Regions from separate parts of the Variovorax sp. PBS-H4 genome, predicted to be linked through region 3. Evidence: riboswitches for the same ligand, from Rfam matches in the RefSeq annotation. Region 3 holds a riboswitch; each other region holds the start of a gene.
The links. A riboswitch is a leader RNA that binds a small molecule or an ion and turns the genes downstream of it on or off. The one in region 3 is predicted to bind S-adenosylhomocysteine.
Positions count from the first base shown of each region.

Region 1 (10,313 bases), 5.0 Mb from region 3:
AGTGGTGCCGCAAGGTAGAGCACACAAACGTCGACGCCGAAACCAATCGCGCCGGCGACCGCGAACAGCAGGAACTCGCGGCCCGCCTTCATCGTCAGGAACGCTCCATGGACCCGCGATGCCGCACGCCCGGAATGGCGAGGTAGCGCAGGCGCTTGGCCTCCTGGCGACCCATGGTCACGGCATGCAGCACGATGCCGCAGACGAAGGCCAGCATGGCAGTCAGCATGGTGCCGGTCAGCAGCACCGCAGTGGGCAGGCGCGGCACCAGGCCGGTTGCGAGGTAGGTCAGTGCCAGCGGCACGGCCGCCACGATCGAGCCCAGCGCAAGCACGGTCGCGATGCTCGAGAAGAACAGCAGCGGCCTTTCGCTCACGAACAGCTTGCAGATGGTCTTGAGGATGCGCCAGCCGTCCCGGTAGGTGGACAGCTTGCTGTGCGAGCCCTCGAGCCGCGAGCGGTAGCGCACGGGCAGCTCGGCGAAGGGCATGCGCAGCTCCAGCGCGTGCACCGTGAGCTCGGTCTCGATCTCGAAGCCTTCGGAGACCGCGGGAAAGGACTTGGCATAGCGCCGCGAGAACACGCGAAGGCCGGAGAGCATGTCGGTCAGCCGGCCGCCGAAAAGCGCCGCCACCGCGCCGGTGAGCAGCCGGTTGCCGAAACGATGGCCGGTGCGGTAGATCTGGGCGTCCTCGCCGTCATCGACGCGCGAGCCGACCACCATGTCGAGGTTGCCTTGCACCAGCGTGTCGACCAGGCGGCGCAGCTCGCCCAGGTCATAGGTGGCGTCGCCGTCGGCCATGACATAGATGTCGGCTTCCACGTCCGCGAACATGCGCCGGGCAACATTGCCCTTGCCGCGCAGGGCCACATGCGTGACCTGGGCGCCGGCGGCCCGCGCCGCGTCCGCGGTGCCGTCGGTGGAAGCGTTGTCGAACACGTGGATCTCGATGTGAGGCAGCACGGCGCGGAACTCGTCCACCACCTGCGCAATGGCGAGCGCCTCGTTGTAGCAAGGGATCACCGCGGCGATGCGCAGCGCAGGCCAGGCAGTGTCGTAGGCAGGTGCTTCGGTCATGGTGCAGGGGGCAGGATACGGTACGCCCTGGCGCCGTCCTGCTCGTACATCAGGGTGAAGTGGCGATTGAAATCTTCATGGGCGGTCAAGGTGCGTGCCACCGCATCGGGCATCACGATGGCTTCGAAGCCCAGCCCGGCGAACCTGCGCGCGGCCTCGGCCGCCGGCAGCAGCGGGAAGTCCGCATAGCGCCAGGGGCCGAGCGTGTCGCCCCAGATGGGGTTGGGCCCATAGTAGATGGCTTCGCTCAGCGCGATCTGGTAGACGCGGCCGGAGACCTGCTCGCGCACGTGGTTCATCACGGCATAGCCGGGCACGTTGGCACGCAGGAAGGCTTCCCGGGCCGCGGGCGTCGGTGACACCTTGTCCAGCTCGCGCGCGGTGTGCCGGAACGACACGACCGCCAGCACCGCGACAAACAGGCCGGCCGCGAGGCCACCCGCACGCGTCTTCCAGCCGGCACCGCCGGTCACGGGCACCAGCCGGCGCAGCCCCTCGGCGACCCATCCCAGCATCACCTGCCACCCCAGCACCGCGACCAATGCGAGCAGCGGGAAGGAGGCCGTCATGTAGCGCGGATAGCGCGAGGTAAGCGCCCACACGAGCAGCGAGTAGGCGCAGAACACGATCGCCGCGTGCACCGCGGGCGAGCGCCGCCAGGCCAGGCTGAAGGGCGCGAGCACCACCGGCCAGATCAGGAAGTTCGGCAGCGCCGCGTGGGCACGCACGTCGTCGACCTGGTTCTTGTAGTCGGCCAGGTTCCAGTTGCTGAAGCCGAACAGCTTGGCGCCGATCGGGTTGAACGGATCGCCGGTCATCACCGCGTTGCGGGCGTACCAGTAGACGCAGGGCAGCAGGAAGCACACGAGGCCGACCGCCCATACGGCCGGCCGCCGTTCGCGCCGCACCACGAACCACGCGGCGAGCGGCAGGAAGGTCAGCGCCTGGTACTTGGACCCGGCCGCGAGGCCCAGGAAGAAGGCCGCCACGGCCAGCCAGCGCGCGCCCAGCGCCGGCTGCGCCGCGTGGGATTCGTTCCACCACCAGAGCGCGATCCAGGCGGACAGCACGAACAGCGCGACGCCCATGTCGATCAGCGCGTTCGAGTAGTCGCCGATGCCGAGCCAGATGCCCGCAGCGGCGCAGGCGAGCACCCGGTTGAGGTGCTGCACGCCGAGGCGGTAGACCATCCACACCGACAGCCAGCCCGCCAGCCCGTTCATGAAGTGCGGCAGCGCGTCGTCGCCGACCATCAGTGCGCCGGCATAGAGCAGGTTGTAGTTGTACGGGAACCAGGGGTAGCGCAGCCACTCGTGGATGCCCAGCGTGCCGCTCTGCGCCACCTGGCGCGCGTAGGGCAGGTGGTACATCAGCTCGTCGAAAGCCGCAGGCGGCGCAAGCGGCGCGACGAGCGTGGGCAGTGCGACCAGCGCCATCGCAGCCAGGGCCGCCTTCTCGATCCAGGTCAGGGCCGGGCCAGGTTCGCGCGCACGCGCCTGCCGCAGCCATGCGGGGAACTGCACGCAGGCCGCGGCGAAGCCAACCGCGACCGGCAACAGCACGCCCGGGGCGTGGAGCCAGCCTGCGATGCCCAGCGCCTGGAACACGCACACGAAGATCCCGAGCCCGAGCGCGGTGGCCATGGCCATCTCGAGCCAGAAGTCACGGTGCAGCGGCGCACCCAGGCGCACGAACACCGCCCGTCCCAAACCCCAGCAGGCCGCGACGAAGATCGCCAGCGCCGCGTAGTGCGCGGCCGCGAACATCAGCTTGTCGACCAGCATCAAAGATTGGGTGCCAGCAGCCGCTCCAGCACCGCTTCGCTCTCGCGGCGGCGCGCGGCCTGGTCCTGCAACTGGTCACGCCCGATCTTGCCGACGTTGAAGTAGGTCGCCTCCGGATGGCTCAGGTAGAAGCCGCTGACGCTGGCGGCGGGCATCATGGCCAGGCTTTCCGTCACCGTCATGCCGATGTCCTGGCACTGCAGCAGCTCGAACATCGGGCCCTTCACGCTGTGATCCGGGCAGGCCGGATAACCGGGCGCCGGACGGATGCCGCGGTACTTCTCGGCAATCATGGCCTCGTTGCTCAGCGCCTCGTCGGGCGCATAGCCCCAGAGGTCGGTGCGCACGCGGTGGTGCAGCGCCTCGGCAAAGGCTTCGGCCAGCCGATCGGCCAGGGCCTTGAGCATGATGGCCGAGTAGTCGTCGAGATCGTCGAGGAAGAACTTCTCCTTCTTCTCCACGCCGATGCCGGCGGTCACGGCGAACATGCCAACGTAGTCGGCCAGGCCGCTGTCGCGCGGCGCGACGAAATCGGCCAGGCATCGGCTGGGCCGCAGCACGCCTTCGATCGCCTGCTTTTCGGCCTGCTGGCGCAGGCCGTACCAGGTGAGCGCGGGCTGCGTGCGCGTCTCGTCGGTGTAGAGCGCGATGTCGTCGTCGTTCACCGTGTTGGCGGGCCAGAAGCCGATCACGCCATTGGCGGTGAGCCAGCGGCCTTCGATCAGGCGCTTGAGCATGCGCTGGCCGTCGCCGAAAACGCGTACCGCCTCGCTGCCCACCACCTCGTCCTTGAGGATCGCGGGAAAGGGCCCGGCCAGGTCCCAGGTCTGGAAGAACGGGCCCCAGTCGATGTACTTCGCGAGTTCGCCGAGGTCGAAGTTGCGGAAGATGCGCCGCCCGGTGAACTTGGGCACGGGCGGGACGTAGCCGGTCCAGTCGATCGGTGTCTTGTTCGCGCGCGCCTTCGCGAGCGGCCACAGCGGGACCTGTTTCTTGTTGGCATGCAGGTGCCGCACCTTGTCGTAATCGGCGTTGAGCTCGTCGATGTACGCGGTGGCCTGCTCCGACAGCAGCGACTGCGCCACGCTCACGCTGCGCGAGGCGTCGGGCACGTAGACCACCGGCCCCTCGTAGTGCGGTGCGATCTTCACCGCCGTGTGCACGCGGCTGGTGGTGGCGCCGCCGATGAGCAATGGGATCTTGCGGATGCGGAAATGCTCGTCCTTCTGCATCTCGCCGGCGACGTACTGCATCTCTTCCAGGCTCGGCGTGATCAGGCCCGACAGGCCCACGATGTCAGCGCCCTCGACCTTGGCACGCGCCAGGATCTCGTGGCAGGGGACCATCACGCCCATGTTCACCACCTCGAAGTTGTTGCACTGGAGCACGACGGTGACTATGTTCTTGCCGATGTCGTGCACGTCGCCCTTGACGGTGGCGATGACGATCTTGCCCTTGCTGCGCACGTCGCGGCCGGCGGCTTCGTCCTGGCGCTTCTCCTCTTCAATGTAGGGAATGAGGTGGGCCACGGCCTGCTTCATCACGCGGGCCGACTTCACCACTTGCGGCAGGAACATCTTGCCGGCGCCGAACAGGTCGCCGACGACGTTCATGCCGTCCATCAGCGGGCCCTCGATCACGTGCAGCGGACGGCCGCCCTTGGCGAGGATGGCACGGTAGGCCTCCTCGGTGTCCTCGACGATGAAGTCGGTGATGCCGTGCACCAGCGCATGCGACAGGCGCTGCCCCACCACGACGGGCTGCTCCGGCGTGCCGCGCCATTCGAGCTTCTTGCTGTCGTCCTTGGCGCCGCTCTTGGCGCTTTCGGCCACTTCGACCAGACGCTCCCCCGCGTCGGGCCGGCGATTGAGCACCACGTCCTCGACGCGCTCGCGCAAGGACGGCTCGAGGTCGTCGTAGACGCCCACCATGCCGGCGTTGACGATGCCCATGTCCATGCCCGCCTGGATCGCGTGGTAGAGGAACACCGTGTGGATCGCCTCGCGCACCGGATCGTTGCCGCGGAAGCTGAAGCTCACGTTCGACACGCCGCCCGAGACCTTGGCGCCCGGCAGGTTCTTCTTGATCCAGCGCGTTGCCTCGATGAAGTCGACCGCGTAGTTGTTGTGCTCCTCGATGCCGGTGGCGATCGCGAAGATGTTGGGGTCGAAGATGATGTCCTCGGGCGGGAAGCCCACTTCGTCGACCAGGATGCGGTAGGCCCGCTCGCAGATCTCGATCTTGCGCTGGTAAGTGTCGGCCTGGCCCTTCTCGTCGAAGGCCATCACCACCGCCGCCGCGCCGTAGCGGCGCAGCAGCGTCGCCTGGTGCATGAAGGCCTCGACGCCTTCTTTCATGCTGATCGAGTTGACGATGCCCTTGCCCTGGATGCAGCGCAGGCCCGCCTCGATCACCTCCCACTTGGAGCTGTCGACCATGATCGGCACGCGCGCGATGTCGGGCTCGCTGGCGATCAGGTTCAGGAAACGCACCATCGCCGCCTTGCTGTCGAGCATGGCCTCGTCCATGTTGATGTCGATCACCTGCGCGCCGTTCTCGACCTGCTGGCGCGCCACCGCCAGCGCTTCCTCGAACTGGCCGTTGAGGATCATGCGGGCGAAGGCCTTGGAACCGGTGACGTTGGTGCGCTCGCCGATGTTGACGAACAGCGTGCCCGCGCCGATCTGCACCGGCTCCAGGCCGGACAGCTTCATCGGGGGGACTTGGGCGGGAGAAGAGGAATCTGAAGACATGGGCTCACCTGGGGACGGGGTTCAGGCGAGCGTCGTTGCACTCCAGAAGATGGAAGCCCAAGCCTGACGCGGCGCCCTCGAATGGGAGGGCCGCGCTGCAACGCTCCTTGGGAGCGGGGATTTTACGCCGGCTGTGCGGGCGCCGGGCCGCCGATGCGGATCGGCCGGGATGGCGTCGGCAGACGCAAGGCAGTCATTGAATTGCGGGATTTCGTTAATGAGCAAAACTCCGGCGGCTCAGCAGAAGTGGAACCCCTGCCAACAGCACGTTACGAAGCTTTGCGCAGTCGTTTTTCGCACGGGGAGAGGTCAGGGGTGCGTATTTGTTGCGAAATGTTTTGCCTCTTGCAGAAAAAGGGGCGGCAGGGAAATCAACAAATTGATGACGCGCGCGGAAATGTCGCAGCCACTTCATTCGATGGCTCTACAGGCTTTGTAATTTCAACCGAAACACGCTTTATGAAACCTTCATCTTCGTCCTCTTCTTCGCCCTTATCTTCCACAAGGCAGATCGACGCTCGTCTTTCTACTGAGAAACAGAAAACCGAGTCAGGGAAGAACAACCCCACCCAACGCGCCCCACTTGGCAATTTCGTTGATTCCGCTTCGGTAAAGAGAGAGCGGTATTCGAGGCAAAACCGATCCATCGACCTACGCAAACCCACCAACGCTTTGCCACGACCGATTCGTGGCCGCAACGACGCAAAAGGGCAACTAGCCCCATTTGAAGAATTTCATATTCCCATATCTGCCCCTCATTCCGAGAGCATCGTCAATCTCGATCCCGAGAACTATGGAGCGGAAAGCGAGCATTTCGCAGAAGCAGCCAAAACTGACGACTCAACAAAAAAAACGCATCTCCTGGAAAACGAAAAATCTTCGACTACACCTATACAGACAAAGCCGTCGAGGCTGCACAGAGTGCCCAAATTTGGAGCTCTGATTTCTCCGAGGAACAAGACCAAATCCGACAATGCCAGGATGCCGAGCATCTTCAGAAATGAAAAAGCAGACTACTTGCGTGTGCGGGAGAATCCGGTCTCGAACCATCAAGACCAGTTATTTTTGCCTCTTGGCGAAGAAGACAGTTCCTCCTCGATTACACCTACCGACGATGCAGCCGCAAAGACAAAATCATCAAAGCCGAAGCTCACTGCGCTAACCAAGATGAACTTTAGAAGTCTCATTTCACCCCGGAAGCCGGAAAATAGCAGAGTGGCTACAGACCTTAAGCAAGACATCTACAGCACGGAACCGCCGACCACGATTGCGGAGCTTCCAGCTGGAGAAACAATTGACGCTGATCAGTTGGCGGCGCTCATCGAGGGTGCGATTGAAAGGCGAAGCGATATTAGAGCCTCTCGGTTGAGGGCGTTGAATATTATTTATTGCGCTGCCGGTGGCGAGAGCTTTTTCCGAGATTCACCCTCGTGCCCGGAAATAGGTGCGTACGCGAAATTTCTGAGCGGACTTGAGCGGACATCCGAGGCATCCGCGGCACTACGCCTGAAGAGCCTATCCAAGCAATTAGGTAGATTTTTAGGCAATGAATCCAAAAAGGAATTGGCTGATCTTAAAAACGATGCTGCCTCAGTCAAGAAATGGGTCGAATCTCAATTTAAACAGGAACGTGACATGGAATTTGATACCGAGATTCGGGTCACAATGGAGAACATCGCCAAGGTGTTCGAGCAGGCAGAGGGGGCGATAGGGTCTAATAGCCGCGCTGTGAACATTCTCTATTGCGCTGCTGGTGGCAACAATGGCATTATTCGATCGGATTGGTATCCGGAAACCCATACCTTCACCACATTTCTGACGGACCTGCCGGAAGGAATGAGGCAGGAGTACGTAGAAGCCCTCTTCAACCAACTCAAGCAGCACATTCCCGAGAATTCTCGGTATAACATTAACAGGCTCATCCAATCCGGCGACATCCACGACCTTTTGGACCAGTTGGGGAGATATTTGGGCATTCACCAGTAGTCCTAAGAACGATCTCGTCGTGCTCCCCGGGCGGCCCCCTCACGCCGGCTGGGCCGCCCCCGACGCCGAGGCGGGCAAGCCAAAAATCCCGTCGAAGGCCCAATTGAAGGCAAAGGTGTAGATCAGGAAGAACACCACCAGGCCCAGGTCCATCACCAGGGCCTGCCACAGGCTTACTTCGAGCCACCACGCAAAGATCGGCACGAGGAAGGCCACCAGCCCGCCCTCGAAGCCGATCGCATGGGTGACGCGCCGGCGCAGGCTCCGGCCGCGCACGGCCTGACGCGACTCCCAGCGCTCGAACAAGGCGTTGAATGTGAGGTTCCAGACGACCGCAATGGCCGAGGCCAGCACGGCCACAACCCCCGAGTGACCGGCGCTTTGCCCCGTCATCAGCGCCAAGCCCGCGCTGGCCGCGACGATGGCAATGCCCTCGTAGAGCGTGATGTAGACGACGCGGCGCTTGAGCCCTTGCATGAAATGTTTCCATTGATGTGCTGAAGAGCTCGACTCTATGTGTCCACTGCTGATATAAAAAGTCATGTTCTTTCAAGTTGGCTGATAGATCCGATGAGTTTCACCAGCGACAACGTGGCGGTTTTCCTCGCCGTGCTCGACCACGGCTCATTCTCAGCCGCCGCGCGCGCGCTCCACCGTGTGCCCTCGGCCGTCAGCATGGCAATTGCCAACCTCGAAGCCGAGCTGGCCCTCGCCTTGTTCAACCGCACTGGACGCGAGCCCCAGCCCACGCCCGCCGCACGTTCCCTGGAGCCGCAGGCCCGCTTGCTCGCGGCGCAGCTGCAGCAGCTGCGAGTGCAGGCGCTGGCCCTCACGCAGGGACTGGAGAACCGGCTCACCCTCGCCATCGCGCCCGAGCTGCTGGCCGCGCCGTGGAGCGGCGCGCTGGCCAGACTCGCGCAGGAACATCCGCAGTTGGAGGTCGAAGTGCTGGCCGCGCCGCAGGACGACGCACTGGCGCTGCTTCACAGCGGCCGCGCGCAGCTGGCACTCGTCTTCGAGCGCCCCAGCTTGGACGGCCGCGAGGCGTTCAACGAGGTGGCCAACGAAATGATGGTGGCCGTGATCGCACCTGCGCATCCAGTGCTGGCCGGCGCCGGTGGCCGGCTGCGCGAGGACCACCTCCGGACCACTCGGCAGATCGTCGTGGCGGGCCGCGACCTGGGCACGCGGGACCCGCGCTTCGAGTTTGCGCGCCATGTCTGGCGCACTGACAACGCGCTGGCCGCGCTGAGCCTGATCACCGCCGGGCTCGGCTGGGGCTGGCTGCCGCGCAACTTTGCCCGACCGCACGTGGCGGCCGGCGCGCTGGTCGAGATCCCGCTCGAGAACCTCTCGAACGGGCTCGACCTCTGGGTCGACGTGGTCTGGTCGCGCGAGCGTCCGCTCGGGCTGGGTGCGCAGCGCTTCGTGGCGCTGATCGCGCGCAAGAAGAACTAGCTAGGGACGATCGTTCGACGGCGGCCGGTTGATGCGGTCCAGCTGCCTTTGCCGCAGATCCGCACCGGGCAAGGCGGGCGCCGGAACCGGCATCGGCATTGGCATCGGCGGGCGGCCGGCCGCCTGGCCCGGAGGCATTTGAGGCGGACGAGGGCCCGGTTGCACGGCCGGCGGTGGGGCCTGCGGGGGAAGCCGGACGCCCGCATCGCCCCGAGGCGGGCGGAAGTCTTGGCCAGGCTGCGGCGGACGAACATCACGATCGGGCCGCGGCGGTCGGAAGCCGTGTTCCTGCGGTGGCCGCGGCCCGGGCGGTTGTTGCCAATTCGGCTGCGGCCGGAAGCCCGGGTCGGGTTGCGGCTGGTAGCCGGGCCCGGGGCGCGGCCGGTAGCCCGAGTCGCGGTCACGCCATGGCCGGGGCTCCCAGTCCGGCCGCGGCGCCGGCACCGGACGCCAACCGGCCACGGGCGGCGGCGGCTGCCCATGCCACCAGCGCGGCTCGCGATACCAGGGCCGGTCGCGGTAGTGATCGGCCCAGTAGTTGCCGATGGTGAAGCCGACGATCGGCACGCCGATGGTCGCGCCGTAAGTCGCCAGGGGCAGCCGGCGGTCTTCGTAGACGTAGTCGATGGCGCCTGCGTACACCCAGCCGCGCAGGCCGTCGGGCAGCACCACGTCGCACCAGCTGTAGCCTCTGGTGCAGCCGAGCACCTCAAAGGGCTGCCCCGGACCCAGCCGGGCCACGACGGGGTAGTCGCCCGACGGGCCCGCTCGAAGATTGACAGTGCTGCGCGCAACGGCCTCCTGGGCCGCCGCGGCGATGGGAAGCGCGAGGGCAAGGGTTGCGATGCCGATCCAGCGTGGTGCGAGCTTGCGGTTCATGGTGCCTCCTTGATGAACGTAAGGGCAGACCGCGTGCCCGGGCATTGCCATTCGGCGACGGCCTGGTCGTCCAACGGACCCGCTCGCAAGGCGGTGCACCGCCATAACCCTTGGAGAGCTTCTTCATCCGGCCTTTACAGGACGAGAAGCAGGGGCGGCGGCTCAGGCCGCCTCTGGATAGAACGCCGCCCGATATAGCGCCCGGCCCGCCAGCGGCGCCACCGCCTGACCGATCGCGGCGATGTGTTCCGGCGTCGTGCCGCAGCAGCCACCCACGATGTTGACGAGCCCCTCGGCAGCAAACTCGTGCAGCAGGCGCGAAGTGACCTCCGGCGTCTCGTCGAAGCCGGTGTCGCTCATCGGATTGGGCAGGCC
Region 1 covers NZ_LR594675.1:283,332-293,644, reverse strand. The annotation lists gene E5CHR_RS01400 (GtrA family protein) at 1-92, opposite strand, end outside; gene E5CHR_RS01395 (glycosyltransferase family 2 protein) at 95-1,078, opposite strand; gene E5CHR_RS01390 (ArnT family glycosyltransferase) at 1,075-2,862, opposite strand; gene metH (methionine synthase) at 2,862-5,576, opposite strand; S-adenosyl-L-homocysteine riboswitch at 5,636-5,730, opposite strand; gene E5CHR_RS01380 (hypothetical protein) at 5,697-7,601, shown strand; gene E5CHR_RS01375 (PACE efflux transporter) at 7,641-8,078, opposite strand; gene E5CHR_RS01370 (LysR family transcriptional regulator) at 8,172-9,059, shown strand; gene E5CHR_RS01365 (SH3 domain-containing protein) at 9,060-9,938, opposite strand; gene E5CHR_RS01360 (homocysteine S-methyltransferase family protein) at 10,101-10,313, opposite strand, start outside.
Region 1: it holds a riboswitch for S-adenosylhomocysteine, as region 3 does, so the genes downstream of both, metH (methionine synthase) here and ahcY (adenosylhomocysteinase) in region 3, are expected to answer to the same signal.

Region 2 (10,313 bases), 290 kb from region 3:
TCACGATCTCGTCGAAGGTGAAGCCGTACTGGAAGCCCGAGCAGCCACCGCCTTGGACGAAGACGCGCAGCTTGAGATCGGGGTTGCCCTCCTCGGCGATCAGGTCGGCCACCTTGGCGGCCGCGCTGTCGGTGAAGATGATCGGCTCGGGCATCTGGGTTTGAATATTTTCAGCAACGGCGCTCATAACTGGAGAACTCCTGTGGAGGGGCCGAACGGGGCGGCCAACCGAAGAATGCTACTGCAATAACCAAAAAGCCGCCCGAAGGCGGCTTTTTGGCAGTACGGGCCATAAGCCCAAGGCAATCGGCGGACCGATCAGCGCTTCGAGAACTGCTTGCGGCGGCGTGCGGAATGCAGACCGACCTTCTTGCGCTCCACCTCGCGGGCGTCGCGAGTCACGAAACCGGCCTGGCTCAACACCGGCTTCAGCGAGGCGTCATAGTCGATCAGCGCACGGGTGATGCCGTGGCGCGTGGCGCCCGCCTGGCCCGATTCGCCGCCACCCGCCACATTGACCATGATGTCGAAGCTTTCGACGTTGTCGGTCAGGAAAAGCGGTTGCTTGGCAATCATGATCGAGGTTTCGCGGCCGAAGAACTCAGTGATGTCCTTGCCGTTGACCGTGATCTTGCCGGAGCCTTTTTTCAGAAACACGCGGGCGACGCTCGATTTGCGACGGCCGGTGCCATTGTTCCATTCACCAATCATTCTCAAGGCTCCTTAGAGTTCCAGCACTTTGGGCTGTTGGGCGGTGTGCGGATGCTCTGCACCGCCGTACACCTTGAGTTTCTTGATCATGGCGTAACCGAGCGGACCCTTGGGCAGCATGCCCTTGACCGCCTTTTCCAGGGCGCGGCCGGGATGCTTGGCTTGCATGTCGCGGAAGTTGGTGGCCGTGATGCCGCCGGGGTAGCCCGAATGGCGGTAGTAGACCTTGTCAAGCGGCTTGGCGCCGGTGACACGCAGCTGGGCTGCGTTGATGATGACGATGAAGTCACCGGTATCGACGTGAGGCGTGTAAATGGCCTTGTGTTTGCCGCGTAGACGGAGAGCAACTTCGCTGGCTACTCGTCCGAGGACCTTGTCGGTCGCGTCAATCACAAACCACTCGTGCGTCACGTCAGCGGGCTTGGCGCTGAACGTTTTGGTCATGAGTTTTCCTTGAAGGGAAAGTGGTTTGGCGGGCCCTTTTCCACGGTCGGCGTTCCTCTGTCGGGAATCTCTTAGGTGGGGTCATGCTCCGCCGCGGGGCCACAAAACGCTGCGAAGCCCACGATTATACAAAGATTGGTCCGCAGCGGGCCCTGGAAGACCCAGGGCAGTTACCATGCCTCCATGTTCAGCTACCGCCACGCCTTCCATGCCGGCAATCACGCCGACGTGCTCAAGCACACGGTGCTGATCGCTGCGCTCGAGCACCTGGTCGAGAAGGACACCCCGCTCACGGTGGTAGACACGCACGCTGGCGCCGGGCTGTACCGCCTTGACGGCGACTACGCCGGCACCAGCGGCGAGGCCGCTGAAGGGGTGCTGCGGCTGCTCTCGGACACAGCCAAGCCCAAGCCCGACGAGGCGCCGCTCGCCGATGCCCTGGCGCGCTATCTTGCAGTCATACGAGCTTTCAATCCAAAGGGCGGCGCGCGCATCTACCCGGGCTCGCCCTTCATCGTCCATCACCTGCTGCGCGAGCACGACAAGCTCAAGCTCTTCGAACTGCATCCCACCGACGCGCGCACTCTAGGTGCCAACATCGCCCAGCTCGAGGCCGGCCGCCAGATCGCGGTGCTGCGCGACGACGGGTTCGGCAGCGCCACCAAGTTCCTGCCGCCACCTTCGCGTCGGGCGCTGGTGCTCTGCGATCCCAGCTACGAGATCAAGAGCGACTACGCACGGGTGCTTGACTTCATCGCCGAGGCGCTCAAGCGCTTCGCGACGGGCACCTATGCGATCTGGCACCCGATCATTCCACGGCCCGAGGCGCACGATCTGCCGCGCCGGCTCAAGACGCTGGCCACCAGGGCCGGCAAGCCCTGGCTGCACGCCACCTTGACCGTCAAGTCGAGCAAGATCCTGACCGACGCCTCCGGCGTCCAGCACCGTCCGGGGCTGCCCGCGAGCGGCATGTTCCTCATCAACCCGCCTTTTACGCTGAAGGCCCAGCTCGAAGCCGCCCTGCCCCAGATGGCGCAGCGGCTCGCGCAGGACCGCCACGCTGCCTTCTCGCTCGACAGCGGCGGCTGAGCCGCGATCTTCAGCGCCGCAAGCGCGGCGGCACCTCTCGGATCCGTCGTCGGGACGACGGGTTCGCGGCGGGCTTCGCTGCCTTGGCTTCCGGCGGCGGCGCATCGCTCGCGACGGGATCGATTTCCGTATCACCGCAACGCGTGCTGTTCTTGTCGATGATCGACAAAGCCACCTGCTTGATCCCCAGCCCGAGCATGTCCAGTGCATCCGCCGCAGCGCGGCTGAGGTCGATGATGCGGCCGGCCGAATAGGGCCCGCGGTCGTTGATACGAACCAGCACCTCGCGGCCGTTGACCAGGCTGCGCACGCAGACGCGGGTGTTGAAGGGCAGCGTCCGGTGGGCCGCGGTCATGGCCGTCATGTCGAAGCGCTCGCCGTTGGCGGTCTTGCGCTGATGAAACTGGATGCCGTACCAGGAGGCGCCGCCGCGCTCGAAGATCTCGCGCGGCCCTGTGTCTCCAGGCACGCCGTCGTCCTCGGCCGCGCCCGACACCGCAAGGTCGTAGCGCACCGAAGGCACCTGGGAGCGCGGCGGTGCACCGGGCGGCAGCGCAGGCTGGCGGGCCAAAGGGCGCAGGCCGGTGCCGCTTTCGCCGTTCGAAGAGGTCGGCGCGGGAGGCGGCGCGGGCTGCTGCGTGGTGCAAGCGGCCAGCGCAGCGGCCGCCAGGACCAGCGCAATTCCTTTTGCGAGCCGCAGCCCGCTCATCCTTTCCAGCCCAGCCGCTCCAGCAACGCGAGCGTCGCCGCCGACTGGTTCATGGTGTAGAAGTGCATGGCCGGCGCGCCGCCGCTCGCCAGCCGCGCGCACAGCTCGGTCACCACGTCGAGGCCGAAGGCCTTGATCGAGGCGGTGTCGTCGCCGAAGCCCTGCAGCCGCAGCCGGATCCAGCGGGGGATCTCGGCGCCGCAGGCATCGGAGAAGCGCATCAGCTGGGTGGAGCTGGTGATCGGCATGATGCCCGGGACGATCGGGGTATCGAGTCCGAGCTTGCGCGCCTCTTCGACGAACCTGAAATACGCCTCCGGACTGAAGAAGTACTGCGTGATCGCGGCGTCGGCCCCCGCGCGCACCTTCGCGGCGAAGGCCTGCAGGTCGGCCTCGGGCGAGCGCGCTTGCGGATGCACTTCGGGATAGCACGCGACCTCGATACGGAAATCGCGGCCGGTCTCCTCGCGAATGAAGCCGACCAGGTCGCTCGCATAGTGGAATTCGCCCCCCATGCCGTAGCCGCTGGGCAGGTCCCCGCGCAGCGCCACCAGGCGCTTGACGCCCATGGCCTTGAGCTCTTTCAGCTGCTCGCGCACGGTCGTGCGAGTGGCGCCGATACAGGAGAAATGGCAGGCGGCGTCGACCCCCTCGCCGAGGATCTCGCGCACCGTGCCGAAGGTGCCCTCGTGCGTCGAACCGCCAGCCCCATAGGTCACCGAGCAGAATTCGGGTCGCTGTACATAGAGCTGCTGGCGCACCGCGCGCAGCTTGACCGCACCTTCGGGCGTCTTGGGCGGAAAGAATTCAAAGCTCAACGGAAGGCGCACGGCCGGCTCCTGGTGGGCCGCTCGCAAAAGCGGCATGAATGAAGAATTCGCGGTTGCCGTCACCACCTGCGATCGGACTGTCGAACCAGCCCCGCACTTGCAGGCCGAGCGCATCGCAGGCCGCGCGCAGGCGCTGCTCGACCACCGGATAGAGCGAGGCATCGCGCACGATACCGCCCTTGCCGACCTGGCCTGGCTGCAATTCGAATTGAGGCTTGACCAGCATCAGGAGTTCGCCTGTCGCGGCGAGCAGAGGAACCAGGGCAGGCAGCACAAGCGTGAGCGAGATGAAGGACAAATCGCCGACGATCAGGTCGAACTGCGGCGCCGCCGGCGCTGCCGCGTCCCAGGCCGAGGCATCGAGCACGCGCGCATTCACGCCCTCGACCGCGGTGACGCGCGCATCTTCGCGCAGCCGCGGATGCAGCTGGCCGTGCCCGACGTCTACGCCCACCACGTGCGCAGCCCCTTGCTGCAGCAGGCAGTCGGTGAAGCCGCCGGTCGACTGGCCGACGTCGAGGCAGCGCCTACCGCGCACCTCGATGCCGGCCGCGGCCAGCGCTCCCTCGAGCTTGAGCCCGCCTCGCGAGACATAACGCGCTTCGGCGGGGTCGAGCAGCTCGAGCTCCGCATCCTTCGGCAGGTCCTCGCCGTTCTTGCCCACCGTGCGCCAGCACGCACCGTCCCGCCAACGCAGGCCCCCTGCGATCAAGCGCGCGGCCTGCGAACGGGAAGCAGCCAGGCCGCGTTCGACGAGCAACTGATCGGCGCGCACGGTATTGCGCGGCCTCCGCTCAATAGCGGTAGCTGTCCGGCTTGTAGGGACCGTTCTTGTTCACGCCGATGTACGCGGCCTGCGCGTCCGTCAGCACGGTGAGTTCGGCCCTGAGCTTTGACAGCTGCAGCCGCGCGACCTTCTCGTCCAGGTGCTTGGGCAGGACGTAGACCTTCCCGGCCTGGTAGGCGTCGGGCTTGGTGAAGAGCTCGATCTGCGCGATCGTCTGGTTGGCGAAGGAAGAGCTCATCACATAGCTCGGATGCCCGGTGCCGCAGCCCAGGTTCACCAGCCGGCCCTTGGCCAGCAGGATGATGCGCTTGCCGTCCGGGAAGATCACATGGTCGACCTGCGGCTTGATCTCTTCCCACTCGTACTTCTCGAGCGAGGCGACCTCGATCTCGTTGTCGAAGTGGCCGATGTTGCAGACGATCGCCTGGTCCTTCATCGCCACCATGTGGGCGTGCGTGATGACGTCCTTGTTGCCGGTAGTCGTGACGAAGATGTCCGCCTTGTCGGCGGCATATTCCATGGTGACGACGCGGTAGCCTTCCATCGCTGCCTGCAGCGCGTTGATGGGGTCGATCTCGGTCACCCACACCTGGGCGCTGAGCGCGCGCAGCGCCTGGGCCGAGCCCTTGCCAACGTCGCCGTAGCCTGCCACCACCGCCACCTTGCCGGCGATCATCACGTCGGTCGCGCGCTTGATGCCGTCCACCAGCGACTCGCGGCAACCGTAGAGGTTGTCGAACTTGCTCTTGGTTACCGAGTCGTTCACGTTGATGGCGCGGAACAGCAGCGTGCCCTTGGCGGCCATTTCGTTGAGGCGGTGCACGCCGGTGGTGGTCTCCTCGGTCACGCCGATGATCTCGGCCGACTTGCGGGTGTACCAGGTGGGGTCGACGGCCAGCTTGGCCTTGATCGCGGCGTAAAGGATGCGCTCCTCGTCGCTGGTCGGGTTCGCCAGCACGCCCTGGTCCTTCTCGGCCTTCTGGCCCAGGTGCATCAGCAGCGTGGCGTCGCCGCCGTCGTCGAGGATCATGTTCGGGCCTTCGCCGGCAGCGCCTTTCTGGCCGAAGTCGAAGATGCGATGGGTGTAGTCCCAGTAATCCTCCAGCGACTCTCCCTTGACCGCGAAGACCGGCGTGCCGGCGGCAGCGATCGCGGCGGCCGCGTGATCCTGCGTCGAGAAGATGTTGCAAGACGCCCAGCGCACGGTCGCACCCAGCGCCTGCAGCGTCTCGATCAGCACCGCGGTCTGGATCGTCATGTGCAGCGAGCCGGTGATGCGTGCACCCTTCAGCGGCTGGCTCTTGGCGAATTCTTCGCGGATGGCCATCAGGCCGGGCATTTCGGTTTCGGCGATCTTGATTTCCTTGCGGCCCCAGGCGGCAAGGGACAGGTCGGCGATCGCCTGGTCGGCAGTGGACACCGGGGAAGCTTTGAGAACGGCGCTCATGAGGACTCCAAACAAGTTTGAGTGAGGCCGCTGCTTTCGGGGTCCTGGCGGAACGGGCTCACCCGCGAGAACAGCGGTTGAGCGTGGTTGCGATGTGTGGTCCGAGCCTCACGCCTGGCGGCGCTGCAACGCTCCTCGGAAGGCGGCATTTTAGCGCCAGCCTGTCTGCTTGCAGTTCGCCTTGAACTGCATCCCCAAAATCCGTGCCCACAATCAAAGCCTTTCGAAGCGGCGCCCTCCTGGCCCCTGATGTGAACCGCTCTCGCTAAAATCATGGGCTTTGCCGACCAGCCGCGCCCGTGAGCGTGCACCGCGTTCACCCCCATGTCCTTCGCCTCCGAAACCCGTCGCCGCCGCACTTTCGCGATCATTTCCCACCCGGACGCGGGCAAGACCACGCTGACCGAGAAGCTGCTGCTGTTCTCCGGCGCGATCCAGATCGCCGGCTCGGTGAAGGCGCGCAAGGCCTCGCGCCATGCCACCTCCGACTGGATGGAGATCGAGAAGCAGCGCGGCATCTCGGTGGCCTCGTCGGTCATGCAGATGATGTACCGCGACCACGTGATCAACCTGCTGGACACGCCCGGCCACAAGGACTTCTCGGAGGACACCTACCGCGTGCTGACCGCGGTCGACTCGGCCCTGATGGTGATCGACGCGGCCAACGGCGTGGAGGCGCAGACGCGCCGGCTGATCGAGGTCTGCCGCCAGCGCGACACGCCCATCATCACCTTCGTCAACAAGATGGACCGCGAGGTGCGCGAGCCGCTCGACATCCTCGACGAGGTGGAGCGCGAACTCGGCATGCCCTGCGTGCCGATGACCTGGCCCGTGGGCCAGGGCAAGACCTTTCGCGGCATCATGAACCTGCGCACGCAGGCCATGACGGTGTTCGAGTCCGGCAGCGAACGACTGCCGCAAGACTTCGAGACGCTTGCGCTGACCGAGCGCGACACGCTGACCCGGCGCTTCGGCACCGATTTCGAGAGCGCCATGGAAAGCATGGAGCTCGCCACGGGCGCCTCGCCGAGTTGGGACCGCGAGGCCTTCCTGGCAGGCAAGCAGACGCCCGTGTTCTTTGGCTCCGGCGTGAACAACTTCGGCGTGATGGAAGTACTCGAGGCGCTGGTCGACCTCGCGCCTTCGCCGCGTTCGCGCACCAGCACCACCATGGTCAACCGCCAGCCCGTGGTGAAAGAGATCCAGCCCGAGGACAAGGACTTCGCCGGCGTGGTGTTCAAGGTGCAGGCCAACATGGACGCCAACCACCGTGACCGCATCGCCTTCGTGCGCATGGCCTCGGGCAAGTACACGCCCGGCATGAAGCTCAAGGTGCAGCGCACATCGAAGGAACTGCGCCCGACCAGCGTCGTGACTTTCATGAGCCAGCGCCGCGAGGCCGTCGAGGAGGCCTACGCCGGCGACATCGTGGGCTTCACGACGCATGGCGGCGTGCAGCTGGGCGACACGATCACCGACGGTGCAAGCCTGCAGTTCACCGGCCTGCCCTTCTTCGCGCCCGAGCTGTTCATGACCGTGATCCTGAAGAATCCGCTGCGGACCAAACAGCTGCAGCAGGGCCTGGCGCAGCTCGGCGAGGAAGGCGCGATCCAGGTGTTCCGGCCCGAAGTGGGCGGGCCGATGCTGCTGGGCGCGGTCGGACAGCTGCAGTTCGAGGTGGTGCAGCACCGCCTGAAGACCGAGTACGACGCGGACGTGCGGCTGGAAGGCTGCCAGTACACCGGTGCGCGCTGGATCACGGCCGACACGCCGGCCGAGCTGCGCGCCTTCACCGACGCGTACCCGGCGCGCATGGCGCGCGACGCGGCCGACACGCTCGCCTACCTGTGCACCTCGCCCTATGACGTGCGGCTGGCGCAGGAGCGTTTTCCCAAGATCCACTTCCATCCGCTGCGAGAGCACGCGGGCCTGGCCCTGCAGAGCGCAGGCTGATGACGCCCCCACGCTCTGCACGGACGTGTCGACGCTGCCCTCAAAGGGGGCGCAGCCGCCCTTGGGGCGGCCCTGGTCACGGCTGATGCTGCCGCTCGACGCCTGGCCAGCTGAGGCGCGCGCACAGCTCGTCGGCGTGTTCACCGACATCGACGACACGCTCACCACCGAAGGCGCGATCACCCCAGATGCGCTTCGCGCCATGGGCGCGCTGCGGGCCGCCGGGCTGAACCTGGTGGCCATCACCGGCCGGCCGGTCGGTTGGAGCGAGCCCTTCGCGAGCCTTTGGCCCGTCGATGCGATCGTCGCGGAGAACGGCGCCGTTGCGCTGGTGCGCACCGCTACAGGCCGCGTCGAGAAGCGCTACCAGCAGGACGCCGCGACGCGGGCACGCAACTTCGAGCGCATGCAGGCCGTGCTCCGGCACATCGAGCAGGAGATCCCCGGTGCCCGACGTGCCGCCGACTCCGCCGGCCGCGAATGCGACATCGCCGTCGACCACAGCGAATTCACCGCGCTCGACGACGCCACCATTGCGCAGGTCGCCGGGCTGATGCGCAGCGAAGGCATGCACGCCACCGTGAGCAGCATCCACATCAACGGCTGGTACGGCGAGCACAACAAGCTGGAAGGCGCCCGCTGGATCGTGCGCCAGCTCTGGGGCCGTCCGCTGGAGGATGAGATGAAGCGCTGGGCCTACGTGGGCGACTCCACGAATGACGCGCTGATGTTCGAGCATTTCGCCCACAGCGTGGGCGTCGCCAATGTGCGGCGCTTCGAGACCGCGCTGTCGCACCTGCCGCGCTACGTGGCGCCCAGCGAGCGCGGGTCGGGCTTTGCCGAGGTCGCGGCGGCCATCCTTGAGGCACGCGGCTGAAGGCGCCTTCGCGGCTGGCAGCTTGACGGGCGCCGGCCGGCAAGGACTCAGCCCAGGTGCGCGCGAGCCCACCGAACGATATCCGCCGGCCCCATGGCGCCGGCCTGACGCGCGATCTCACGGCCCCCGCGGAACAGGGCCAGCGTCGGGATGCTGCGAATGTTGAAGCGCGCGGCAAGCGCGGGTACCGCCTCGGTGTCGACCTTGGCCAGCCGCACCTGCGGCTCGAGCTGCGCCGCAGCCTGCTCGAAGCCGGGCGCCATCTGCCGGCAGGGGCCGCACCAAGGCGCCCAGAAATCCACCAGGACCGGGATTTCGTTGCGGCCGACGTGGCGCTCGAAAGCAGCCTGGTCGAACGCAGTCGAATGCCCAGTGAAGAGCGGGCGGTGGCAGCTGCCGCAGTCCGGCGCGCTGGCCAGTTGCTCCTGGCGCACGCGGTTGGTGGTGTGGCAATGCGGGCAGACGACGTGCAGTGATTCGTTCATCGGAGACTCCGGCGCAGTCATCCCTCGGAACTGGGGTCGGCCATGGCGAATGCAAGCCGGGGCTGCTTCGGCCCCGGTCCGCACCAGTGCCTACTGCGGCTTGGCCAGGCCCAGCTTCTCGATTAGCGCCTTCTCGCGCGCAAAGGTGGTCTGGGCAAATTTCGTGTAGTCGGCCGAGCTCATGTAGTTGGGCAGCATGTCGTAGCGGCCCAGCGCGGCGACGTAGCTGGGCTCTTCCATCGCCTGCTTGAAGGCATCGTGCAGCTTCTTCACGACCTCCGGCGACGTGCCCTTGGGAGCACCGATGCCGAAGGGCGAGTTCTGCACGATGTCCAGGCCCAGTTCCTTGAGCGTGGGCGCGTCGGGGAACTTGGCCAGCCGCTTCTCGCCCCAGGTATTGAGCACGCGCAGCTTGCCCGCTTCCACCTGCGGCGCGAAGCCCGTGCTGTCTGCGGCCGCCATCAGCTGGCCGCTGATCACCGCGAGCATCAGGTCGGCGCTGCCCTTGTAGGGCACATGCTGCAGCTCGATGCCGGCCTTCTGCGCGATCAGCTCGGTGGTGAGGTGCGGGCTCGTGAGCGTGCCGGTGGAACCATAGGTGAGCTTCCCGGGATTCGCCTTGGCATAGTCGACGAAGTCCTTCCAGCTCTTGAGCGGACTGTTGGCCGGCACCACGATCCCGAAGGCATAGCCGGTGACATTGATCACGTAGCTGATGTCCTTCACCGGGTCCCAGTTGATCTTGGTCGTGTAGGGCAGCCGGAACACACCCAGGGGGATCTGCGCGATGGTGTAGCCGTCGGGCTGGGCCGTCTGCAGCGCCTGCGCGGGCAGCGTGCCGCCGGCGCCCGGCTTGTTCTCCACCACGATGGGCTGGCCGATGATCCTGGAGGCGTTGTCGGCCAGCTGTCGCATCGTGATGTCGGTGGGGCCGCCGGCCGGGAAGGCGATGACCAGCTTGATCGGCCTGGCGGGAAAGCT
Region 2 covers NZ_LR594675.1:5,574,368-5,584,680, forward strand. The annotation lists gene erpA (iron-sulfur cluster insertion protein ErpA) at 1-187, opposite strand, end outside; gene rpsI (30S ribosomal protein S9) at 319-711, opposite strand; gene rplM (50S ribosomal protein L13) at 724-1,155, opposite strand; gene E5CHR_RS26680 (23S rRNA (adenine(2030)-N(6))-methyltransferase RlmJ) at 1,339-2,244, shown strand; gene E5CHR_RS26685 (septal ring lytic transglycosylase RlpA family protein) at 2,255-2,953, opposite strand; gene metF (methylenetetrahydrofolate reductase [NAD(P)H]) at 2,950-3,783, opposite strand; gene E5CHR_RS26695 (TlyA family RNA methyltransferase) at 3,761-4,558, opposite strand; gene ahcY (adenosylhomocysteinase) at 4,578-6,017, opposite strand; S-adenosyl-L-homocysteine riboswitch at 6,090-6,160, opposite strand; gene E5CHR_RS26705 (peptide chain release factor 3) at 6,342-7,970, shown strand; gene E5CHR_RS26710 (HAD-IIB family hydrolase) at 8,056-8,847, shown strand; gene trxC (thioredoxin TrxC) at 8,895-9,332, opposite strand; gene E5CHR_RS26720 (tripartite tricarboxylate transporter substrate binding protein) at 9,423-10,313, opposite strand, start outside.
Region 2: it holds a riboswitch for S-adenosylhomocysteine, as region 3 does, so the genes downstream of both, ahcY (adenosylhomocysteinase) here and ahcY (adenosylhomocysteinase) in region 3, are expected to answer to the same signal.

Region 3 (10,313 bases):
AAGGAGTCATTCGTCGCGGTCGGCCTGGGTGGAGTGGAGAAGGGAAATCCGCCCTCGAAGTTTGAGCGGGCGTTCCGCCAAGCCAAGAACATGGGATGGCCAATCACCATACATGCCGGCGAAGAGGGTCCCCCGAGCTACATCTGGGAGGCACTGGACGTCGTAGGTGCCGATCGCATCGATCATGGCGTGACGGCACAGGATGACCCGCGACTAATCGAGCGCCTGGCCGCCGATCAGATCCCAATGACGGTGTGTCCGCTTTCCAATATCTGTCTGAATGTCTTCCCTTCGCTGGAGCAGCACAACCTGAAAACGTTGCTCGACGCAGGTTGCAGGGTAAGCGTGAACACCGATGATCCGCCGTATTTCAACGGCTACATGAACGACAACCTGGTGGCTGTGGCTTCAGCGCTCCAGTTGTCGGACGGCGACGTCTATTCATTGCTGCGCAATGGATTCCAGGGCTCGTTCGCCTCGACGAACCGAAAGAACGAGCTCGTTGCTGGCCTAGACAAGTTCTGGTTGGCCTGATTTCTCTCACTGGTGTACCTATTATGTTCATGAAAGCAGTCAGATGGTTAGGTGTCTTGATCGGAGCCTTCGCGGTACTTGCGAGCACCCAAGCCACTGCGCAAACTCCAAAGAAGAAGGTCAGGATCGTTGTGGGCACGCAGGTGCTCAACATCTCTTATCCCACACTGAACCTTCCGCTTGCATTGGGTTACTGGAGCGATGAGGGCTACGATGTAGAGATCACCCCGCTGGCGCCGCCCGCTCAGACGATCGCGCTGCTGATTGCCGGCCAGGCGGATTTCGCGCAAATTAACGCCAGCGTCGCAGTGCAGGCCCAGTCGCTTAACAACCAGCCGGTCAAGTTCGTGACCAACCACGGTGTGATCGATTGGAGCGTCGGCGTGCTTGAAGACTCACCGCTTCGTTCCATCACAGATTTCAAGGGCAAGACGATTGGTGTCTTTGGGCTGGGGTCGGGGGGCGTGGCTATTCTGCGCGCCTATCTCAAGGACAAGGGCATCGATCCGGACAAGGATGTCAAGTTTGTAGCCACGGGTGGCGGCGCGCCAGCAATCGACGCGCTCAAGAGTGGGCGCGTGCAGGGGCTCATGTTCTGGGCAAGCGCGATGGCGGGCTTCGAGAACGCAGGCCTCAAGATGAGATACCTGCGCGGAGAAGATTGGAGAACCCTTCCCGACTTCAGCATTGCGGCGATGTCGAAGACGATCGAGGCCGATCCAAAGATGGTTGAGGCCATTGTCAGAGGGATGGCCAAGGCGTCGGAATTCGCATTCGCCAATCCTGACTGCGTCCGCCGCATCCAGTGGAAGGACTGGCCGAATACCAAAAGCACAGGTCCGGTCGACCCATCGATGCTGGCCCAGTGGGACACCAATCTGCTCAAAGCACAGCTCGACTCTTTCCGAGATGGCTACAACATTGGTGGCGGCAAGTACTGGGGCAATGTAGATGGCGCTGCCGTGACGCGGTTGGAGCAGTACATGCTCAAGTCGGGGCAGATCGCGCGCACCGTGCCGGCGAGCTCTCTGATGATCCACGATGCGGATCTCTACCGGCGCGCCAATCAGTTTGACGTCTCGTCAATTCGACAAGCTGCCGAGAAGTGCGCGAACTGGTGAGCGATGTCTGGCGACATCTTGTGATGTCCGCGGGGCACTACCGTGACACACGGTCTGTTGTGTGTATCTGATGCGCCGCAGCCTGGAGACTGCCCTGTCGATTGCCGATCTGCGAAGTCTCGCACGACGTACGCTTCCGCGCTTCTTGTATGACTACCTCGATGGTGGCGTCGAGGACGAGACCGGTTTGAATCGCAATGTGGACGCCTTCGCCCAGCACGCATTCGTCCCGCGCTATCTCCGAGATGTGGAGGAGGCGCGAGGCACGACCAAGCTGTTCGGGCGGACCTATGAGCAGCCCTTCGGGATTGCCCCAACAGGTTTTGCGGGCTTGCTCCGGCCCGGCGCAGACCTGATGTTAGCTCGCGCCGCTGCAGGGCGCGGCATTCCGTTCATCTTGTCTGGGGTCAGCAATACCTCGCTGGAGGACGCATGCCATCACGGGCTGAGGCAGACATGGTTGCAGCTTTATCCGTCGAAGGACAAGAGCATCGCCCTCGATGTGATCGATCGGGCGGCGCGCGTCGGTATCGACCATCTTGTGGTCACCGTCGATATTCCCGTGGGTTCGAAGCGCGAACGTGACCTGCGCAACGGGTTCGGATTGCCCTGGAAGCACAACTCGCGCGCGACCATGGAGGCGCTTCTGCATCCCGGTTGGCTGCTGCGCTTCCTGAACAACGGTGGTCTGCCTTTCTTCGAGGACTGGAGGCCGTATGCAGGGAGGCAGGCAAGTCCCATGCAGGTGGCCAACTTCGTTCGTACACAGTCTCCGGCCCAGGTCACCTGGACCGACATCAAGGAGTTCCGGCGGCGGTGGGGCGGCAAGCTCATACTCAAGGGAATCATGCATCCTGACGATGCCCGACAGGCGGTCGGACATGGCGTCGACGGCATCATTGTTTCCAACCATGGTGGACGCCAGCTGGATCGGGCTGCCAGTTCTCTTACGGCACTGCGCGCCGTACGCGCTGCTGTTGGATCGGCGCTCCCCGTGATGATGGACGGCGGCGTGCGCAGGGGGGCCGACGTGGCACTGGCACTTTGCTTCGGGGCGAGCTTCGTTTTTGTCGGCAGGCCGACGCTCTATGGCGTCGCCGCCGGCGGGAAGAAAGGGGCTACAAAGGCGATCGACATCCTGGCAGATGAACTGCTGCGGGTGCTGCGGCAGGTGGGAGTGCGCGAGGTCGGCGAACTGGACACTTCGCTTCTGCTCGCCTCTTCGAGGCCGGAAGTCGGATTGCTGCCTTCATGAACACGAACCCCAAGTCGTTCAAACGAGAGGAACGGTACGAATGGAAAGCTGAGCTGCGTCTGGTGAGCAGCAATGCGCTCAAGTACTTCGTCGGCGTGGTAAAGGCAGGATCGATGCGTCGCGCCGCAGAGGAGTTGCATGTGGCGGCTTCCGCGATCTCGAGGTTGATCCATTTGCTGGAGGAAGAACTCGGCGCTGAGTTGCTTGAGCGCCATCGCGGGCAGAAGGGCGCCAAGCTTACGCCTGAGGGGGAGGTGGTGCTCAAGTACGCGATGGCCCTCGAAGCGGGCCTCGAAGCTGTCCGCGATGATATCCAGTCGCTTAAAGCCGTCCGACGCGGCAAAGTCAAGCTCGGCATTTCTGAATCCTTCACTCGAGATTTCGTGCCGCAATTTCTGCAGCGCTTCCATGCCGAGTACCCAGGCATCACCTTTGAGGTGACCGTCGCCGGTGGCAACAAACTGACCGAGATGGTGGCCAATCAGCACATCGATGTGTCCTTGTCCTACATCACGCCCGACACGTTCAATGTGTCGGTTGTCGCACAGGCGATGACCACACCATGCCTCCTGGTCGCGCGAAGCCACCCCTTCGCACAGCGCGACTACGTTGATATTTCAGAGTGCGCAGGCGAGGACATCGCGCTCCCGGATGCGTCTCTCACTATCCGAGAGAGCTATGTTCGCATGTTCGCCAAGGCGAAGATTCGACCACGCGGCTTGCTCGTGACCAATTCTTTCGAGCTTATGCGGGCCTCAGCCGGGGCTGGGCTGGCCGTTGCCATCGTGGACAGGTACTTCGGCGATCACCAGGCGCCGGCCCGCATGAAGTACGTCCCGCTGCGTGGTCAAGGTCTCGACCGGTGGCCGCTGAACGTGAGCGTTCATGCGGACCGCAGCTTGCCTTCCGCTGCCGCCATCTTCGTCGAGCGTCTGTGCGCAGCTGTGCGTGCCGTGGCCGCCGTGAAGCGCTGAAGCGACCGCTCCTGGTTTTCCACCGTGCCTTCATGTCGACCACATCCAAGCCGCCTTGCATCGCCATCCTGCGCTGCGGCGACAACACCTCGCTGATCGCTGCTTTTCGCGCACTCCGCCCGGACATCGATGTACGGGCATGGCCTGAACTCGGAAGGCTGGAGGACATCGAAGCTGTCGCATGCTGGTCGCCGCCGCCTGGCGTATGCGCTTCTTTGCCGCGCCTTGTCCTGATCCAGTCGCTCGGCGCGGGTATCGATCATCTCGAGATCGACGCTGAACTGCCGCGTGGCGTCCCGGTCTGCCGTATCGTGGATCCGGGCGCGACCACCGGAATGGTCTCGTACGTCTCCTGGGCTGTGGCGCATCGTCATCGCCGCATGGACGTGGTCCTGCGAGCACGCTCAGACCGCCATTGGTTGAAGTTCGAGGCTTGTCCCACCATCAGCCACACCGTCGGCATTGCGGGAATGGGCCAGATGGGACGTGCCTGCGCAGTCGCGTTGAATGCGATGGGATACAGCGTGCGAGGCTGGAGCAATAGCGCAAAGGCAGACCTGCCAGCATACGTGGCCCACTACCACGGGGCAACTCAACTGGATGACTTTCTGGCAGCATGCGACACGCTAGTATGTCTGTTGCCTCTTACTATCGAGACTCGTGGCTTCCTCTGTGCCTCACTGTTTTCCAGGTTGCCAGAAGGTGCGCATGTCATCAATGTGGGGCGCGGTGCTCACCTGAACGAGGCTGACCTGTTGGCTGCATTGAGCTCCGGACATATCGCCGGCGCCACTCTGGATGTATTCATGCAGGAACCGCTGCCGCCGGAACACCCGTTCTGGGACCAGGAGCAGGTATTGATCACGCCTCACATGGCGACCCGCGCCAGCACCCTGGAGATTGCGCGTCAGACCCTGCTGAATCTTGACTGTGTGCGACGCGGGAATGTGCCCGAGTTTGCAGTGGACGTTGACCGCGGCTATTGAGCCACCCAGTGGGCGAGGATCGCTGCGCCCCTGGTCGACGCGCCTTCAGTAGCGATACGCTTCGGACTTGAACGGACCAGCCTTGTCCACTCCGATGTATGCCGCCTGCACGTCGGAGAGCTGGGTCAGCGAGGCGCCAAGCTTGGCGAGATGCAACAGTGCGACTTTCTCGTCCAGGAGCTTCGAGAGCACGTACACCCGGCCCTTCTCATAGGCTTCCTGCCTGGTGAAGAGCTCAATCTGGCCAAGCGTCTGATTGGCGAGGCTGGCTGACATCACGAAGCTCGGGTGGCCGGTCGCGCAACCCAGGTTCACCAGACGGCCTTTGGCGAGCAGGATGATCCTCTTGCCGTCGGGGAAGACTACATGATCGACCTGAGGCTTGATCTCGTCCCACTGACATTCTGCGAGAGAGGCGACGTCGATCTCGTTGTCGAAATGCCCAATATTGCAGACGATGGCTTGATCCTTCATGCGGCTCATGTGTTCGTATGTAATGACGTCGCGGTTCCCCGTTGCGGTCACGAAGATGTCGGCTTGGCTTGCCGCCTCGTCCATCGTCACTACTCGATACCCTTCCATAGCTGCCTGCAGCGCATTGATCGGGTCCACTTCCGTGACCCAGACCTGAGCACTGAGGGCGCGCAGCGCCTGCGCGCAACCCTTTCCTACGCCGCCGAAGCCGGCGACCACGGCGATCTTGCCTGCGATCATGACGTCGGTAGCGCGCTTGATCGCGTCCACCAGCGATTCTCTGCAGCCGTAGGTGTTGTCGAACTTGCTCTTGGTGACGGAGTCATTCACGGCGATAGCGCGAATGGCGAGCTCCCCCTTTGCGCTCATATCGTTAAGCCTCAAGACACCCGTGGTCGTCTCCTCTGTCACACCTATGATGTTGCGCAGGCGGCGGCTGTACCACGTCGGATCGCTGCTCAATCTTTGTTCGATCGCTGCGAATAGGATGCGTTCCTCGGAACTCGTCGGCTTGGAAATGACACTGCGATCCGTTTCCGCTCTGGTCCCCAGGTGCATGAGGAGGGTAGCGTCGCCCCCGTCGTCGAGTATCAGGTTCGGACCTTCATCGGGGTCTCCGCGCGCGCCACCGAAGTCGAAGATGCGGTGGGTGTAGTCCCAGTATTCCTCCAATGTCTCACCCTTGACGGCGAACACAGGGGTGCCAGTGGAGGCCACGGCAGCTGCGGCATGGTCCTGGGTGGAGAAGATGTTGCATGAGGCCCATCGGACGGTGGCGCCAAGCGCTTGCAGCGTCTCTATCAGCACCCCGGTCTGGATGGTCATGTGCAAAGACCCCGCGATACGCGCCCCCTTGAGGGGTTGCTGTCCCAGGAACTCGTCCCGGATCGCCATCAGGCCAGGCATTTCCGTCTCGGCGATGCGAAGCTCCTTGTGGCCCCAATCGGCCAACTTGATGTCAGCTACGACGCGGTCTGCCGCACGCATCGACGTCACTTTCTCGTTCATCCTATTGCTCCTTCTAGTGGGTTGCCGCCAGAGCCTGATGAACGCCGAGGCTCACCGCACCCTGTCGGTGAGCGCAGTTGCAGCCGCCGGTCGTTGGCAGCCTTCCGAGCCTGACAGACCGGCCTCGCGCGCATTGGCGAGTGCGATCGTTGCAGCGCTCCTCGGTAGGTAAATTCTAGTGTTCGGACCGCGTTAGCGTGTTTCAAAAATTAGTACGTTGGCGCCGAAAAACTGTGATTGACCCGCATAGGACCGCTCACTAGAGTCGCCGCATCGTGACAATCGTGTCTCGAATGGATAGCTCGGGAGCCTGCTTTTTGCACTACCTGTCTTCACTGATGAATCCCAAGTCCATCGCCGTGCTGGGTGCGTCGCCGCGCCCCGACACGATGGGCAACACCGTTATCAAGAACCTCCTTCGCGTCGGGTACGGAGGGGCCATCTATCCCATTCACCCCAGCGCGGAATCAGTTCTGGGTCTACCCTGCCATCGAGGCGTGGATTCGCTGCCAGAACCGGTGGATTGCGTCGTCATTGCCCTGAGCGCGGACAAGGCGCTCGAGGCCCTCAAAAGTGCGCATGCAGCGGGAGCGCGCAGCGCCGTGCTCTACGCAAGCGGATTTGCTGAAACGGGTGAGCGCGGAGCCGCTTTGCAGGCTGAGATTGGTTCGTTTTGCCGCGATAACCAGATAAATCTATGCGGGCCGAACTGCCTTGGCATTTTCAGCGTTGCGCAGGGTGTGGCTCTCTACAGCGCCGCTGTACCGGAAGGCTTGGAACCCGGGGACATCGCGCTCATCTCGCATTCGGGTTCGGCTTGCATCGCCTTGAGCAGTCTGAATCGCTTCAAGTTCAGCCATCTGGTGTCCCTCGGAAACGGGGCGGTAACAGATATTCCCGAGTACCTTGATTACTTGGCGCAGGATCCCTCGACAAAGGTGGCGGCGCTCTTTGTGGAAACGCTGCGCGATCCCGCTGCATTTGCCAGCGCCGCGGCGAAGATGCGAAAGGCGGGCAAGCCGATCGTGGCGCTGAAGGTCGGCCGCTCCGTCTCCGGAGCGGCTGCGAGTGCCGCTCACACGGGCGCGATCGCCAGCTCCGACAGTGCGTTGCAGGCGTTCTTTCGCCGTCATGGTGTGGTGTTGGTGGAAGACTACGACGAGCTGGTCCAGACGATCGCGCTGTTCTCTGCGACTCGCTTGATGCCTGAAGGTGTTGGGCTAGGCGTGCTCAACGTAAGCGGAGGCGAGCTGGCGATGACATGCGACATCGCTGAACGCTGCGGACTGGTGTTGCCGGATCTCTGTGAATCGACCGTGGCGCATCTTAGGACCGTGCTTCCCCCCTTCGGGGCGCCACGCAATCCGCTTGACGCTACCGGCGTTGGCGTATTCGACACCAAGATGTACGGCGACTGCCTGGACGCATTGCTGAACGATCCGTCGATTCACATCGTTGCAGTTTCGCAAGATTGTCCTTCTTCAATGGGGGAAGACCAGGCGGCCATCTACGAGAAGCTCGCCAAGGCCGTTGCCGAGCGCGCCAACCATGCTCACAAGCCGGTCGTGTTCTTCAACAATCTGTCAGCCAGGATTCACCCCGACGTGCTTGCTCCACTAAGTCAAATTCCGACGCTGTGCGGTATGGGGAATGCATTGCGCGCGATCAAGCATCTGGTGGACTATGCGGCGTTTGCCTCCACCGAAGCCGCTCCCAAAACGCTCAGCGTCGAACGCCAGGAAGAGTGGGCTTCAAGGCTCGTATCCGGTGACCCGTTCACCGAGCGCGAGAGCAAGCTCTTTCTCGAGGACCATGGAATTGCCGTGACCGCCGAAGGTCTGGCTTCATCCGAGAGCGATGCTGTTGCCCATGCCGAGGTAGTCGGCTACCCCGTAGTGCTGAAGATTGAGTCCGCGGACCTTCCGCACAAGAGCGAAGTCGGCGGCGTGATCATCAATCTGTCCGACGCAGACGCTGTGAGGGCCGCCTATCGGCAGATTCAGGAGAGCGTCGCCCGCAAGGCACCTGAGGCACGCGTGACTGGCGTACTGGTGCAGAAGATGATCCGCGGCGGCGTCGAAGCAATCCTGGGGGTGGTGACGCATCGACCCTTCCCGCCTGGCATCGTGGTCGGTTCTGGAGGCGTATTGGTCGAGATCCTTCAGGACGCTACCTTCGAGCTTGCTCCCGTGGACCTGGAGACCGCCGGGGAGTTGGTCAATCGAACGCGTCTAGGAAGCATGCTGGGCGGCTACCGCGGCAGCGTCGTGGGAGACCGCGATGCGCTGGCCAGGATGCTGGAGCGACTGTCTGACATTGCGGTGGCCTACGCAAACGAGCTCGAAGCCATCGATTTGAATCCTGTTGCAGTCCTGCCGGAAGGCAGTGGGGCAGTGGTGCTGGACGCGCTAGTGATTGCCAAGACTCAAAGATAGCTGCGCCAACGAACTCATCCGCGAAAAATTTGGAGTCAAGTCAATATGACATATGAATGCATAAATTTGAGTGTTGAAAGCACGGTTGCGACGCTTGAGCTCGCCCGGCCCGACAAGCTGAACTCGCTGAACGATCAGATCCTGATCGACATGCAGAACGCGCTGGATGCGCTCGAGGGAGACGCCGACGTGCGCGTGGTGATCATCACCGGTCAAGGTCGGGCGTTCTGTGCGGGGTTTGACCTTTCCCCCCGGGAGAAGCCTTTTACGACTGTGCAGGACTGGCGCGAGCATGTGAAGCTCGGCAACGAAACGTGGTGGCGGATCTGGAAGTCGCGTATGCCAGTGATCGCCGCGGTAAACGGCTTCGCGCTGGGCGGCGGTTGTGATTTGTCCATGGTCTGCGACTACACGCTTGCCTCTGAGGCCGCTGTCTTCGGCGAGCCTGAGATCCAGTTCCAATCGGCACCGCCTTTCAATATCACGCCATGGATTCTGGGGATGAAGAGCGCGAAGGAGTTCCTGCTCTTCGGTGACCGCGTCAACGCCGAAGACGCGGTTCGCCTTGGGCTTGCGAATCGTGTGGTTCCAGCCGACCAACTCCGTGCCGAGGCCATGAAGACGGCGCTGCGTCTCGCGAAACTGCCGCCTCCTTCAGTCGAGCTCAACAAGCTCGGGCTCAACCGTTCCTACGAACTGCGTGGCTTCCAGCCCGCGATTGAGTACGGTGCGGAGATCTTCACCCAAGTCCTGATGTCGGAATCGGCCGAGGCCAAGGAGTTCTTCGAGCGCATGAATCGCGACGGACTCAAGGCGGCCTTCAAGTGGCGGGACGAGCGCTTCGCGGTGCCCGAATTCAGATCGAAGCCGGCGGCGACACTCGCAGCAACGCAGTCTGAGGAGATTCAATGATCCATGTCTCAGGCTTGAACAAGCTCTATGCAACCCGCGAGGGGAAGCAGATTCATGCATTGTCAGATGTCAATTTCGCCGTAGCTGACGGTGAGTTCATAACGGTCGTGGGGCCCAGCGGATGCGGCAAGTCGACACTGCTTAAGATCCTTGCAGGGATTCTGCGCCGATCCTCCGGGTCGGTTGAGATCGACGGGCGGCAGATCGACGGCCCGAATCGACAGATTGGGGTGGTCTTCCAAGCGCCCGTGCTGCTTCCGTGGCGCACAGTGCTGGAGAACATCCTCCTGCCAAGCCAGCTCCATGGAGCCATCACAGAGGCTAACCGCGCCGACGCGAAGAAGTACCTCGACATGGTTGGCCTCGCAGGGTTCGACGACAAGTATCCAAATGAGCTGTCCGGCGGCATGCAGCAACGCGTGGGCATTGCGCGGGCCCTTGCGCACGATCCAGCACTACTGCTAATGGACGAGCCATTTGGCGCCCTCGATGCGATGACGCGCGAGTCCATGAACCTGGATCTTCTGCGCATCCGTGCCGCGAGTAAAAAGACCGTCCTTCTTGTGACGCACAGCATTCCCGAGGCGGTGTTCCTGGCGGACCGTGTCATTGTG
Region 3 covers NZ_LR594675.1:5,279,945-5,290,257, reverse strand. The annotation lists gene E5CHR_RS25230 (adenosine deaminase) at 1-534, shown strand, start outside; gene E5CHR_RS25225 (ABC transporter substrate-binding protein) at 558-1,655, shown strand; gene E5CHR_RS25220 (alpha-hydroxy acid oxidase) at 1,726-2,910, shown strand; gene E5CHR_RS25215 (LysR family transcriptional regulator) at 2,907-3,884, shown strand; gene E5CHR_RS25210 (2-hydroxyacid dehydrogenase) at 3,917-4,870, shown strand; gene ahcY (adenosylhomocysteinase) at 4,916-6,331, opposite strand; S-adenosyl-L-homocysteine riboswitch at 6,415-6,521, opposite strand; gene E5CHR_RS25200 (acetate--CoA ligase family protein) at 6,691-8,787, shown strand; gene E5CHR_RS25195 (enoyl-CoA hydratase/isomerase family protein) at 8,854-9,699, shown strand; gene E5CHR_RS25190 (ABC transporter ATP-binding protein) at 9,696-10,313, shown strand, end outside.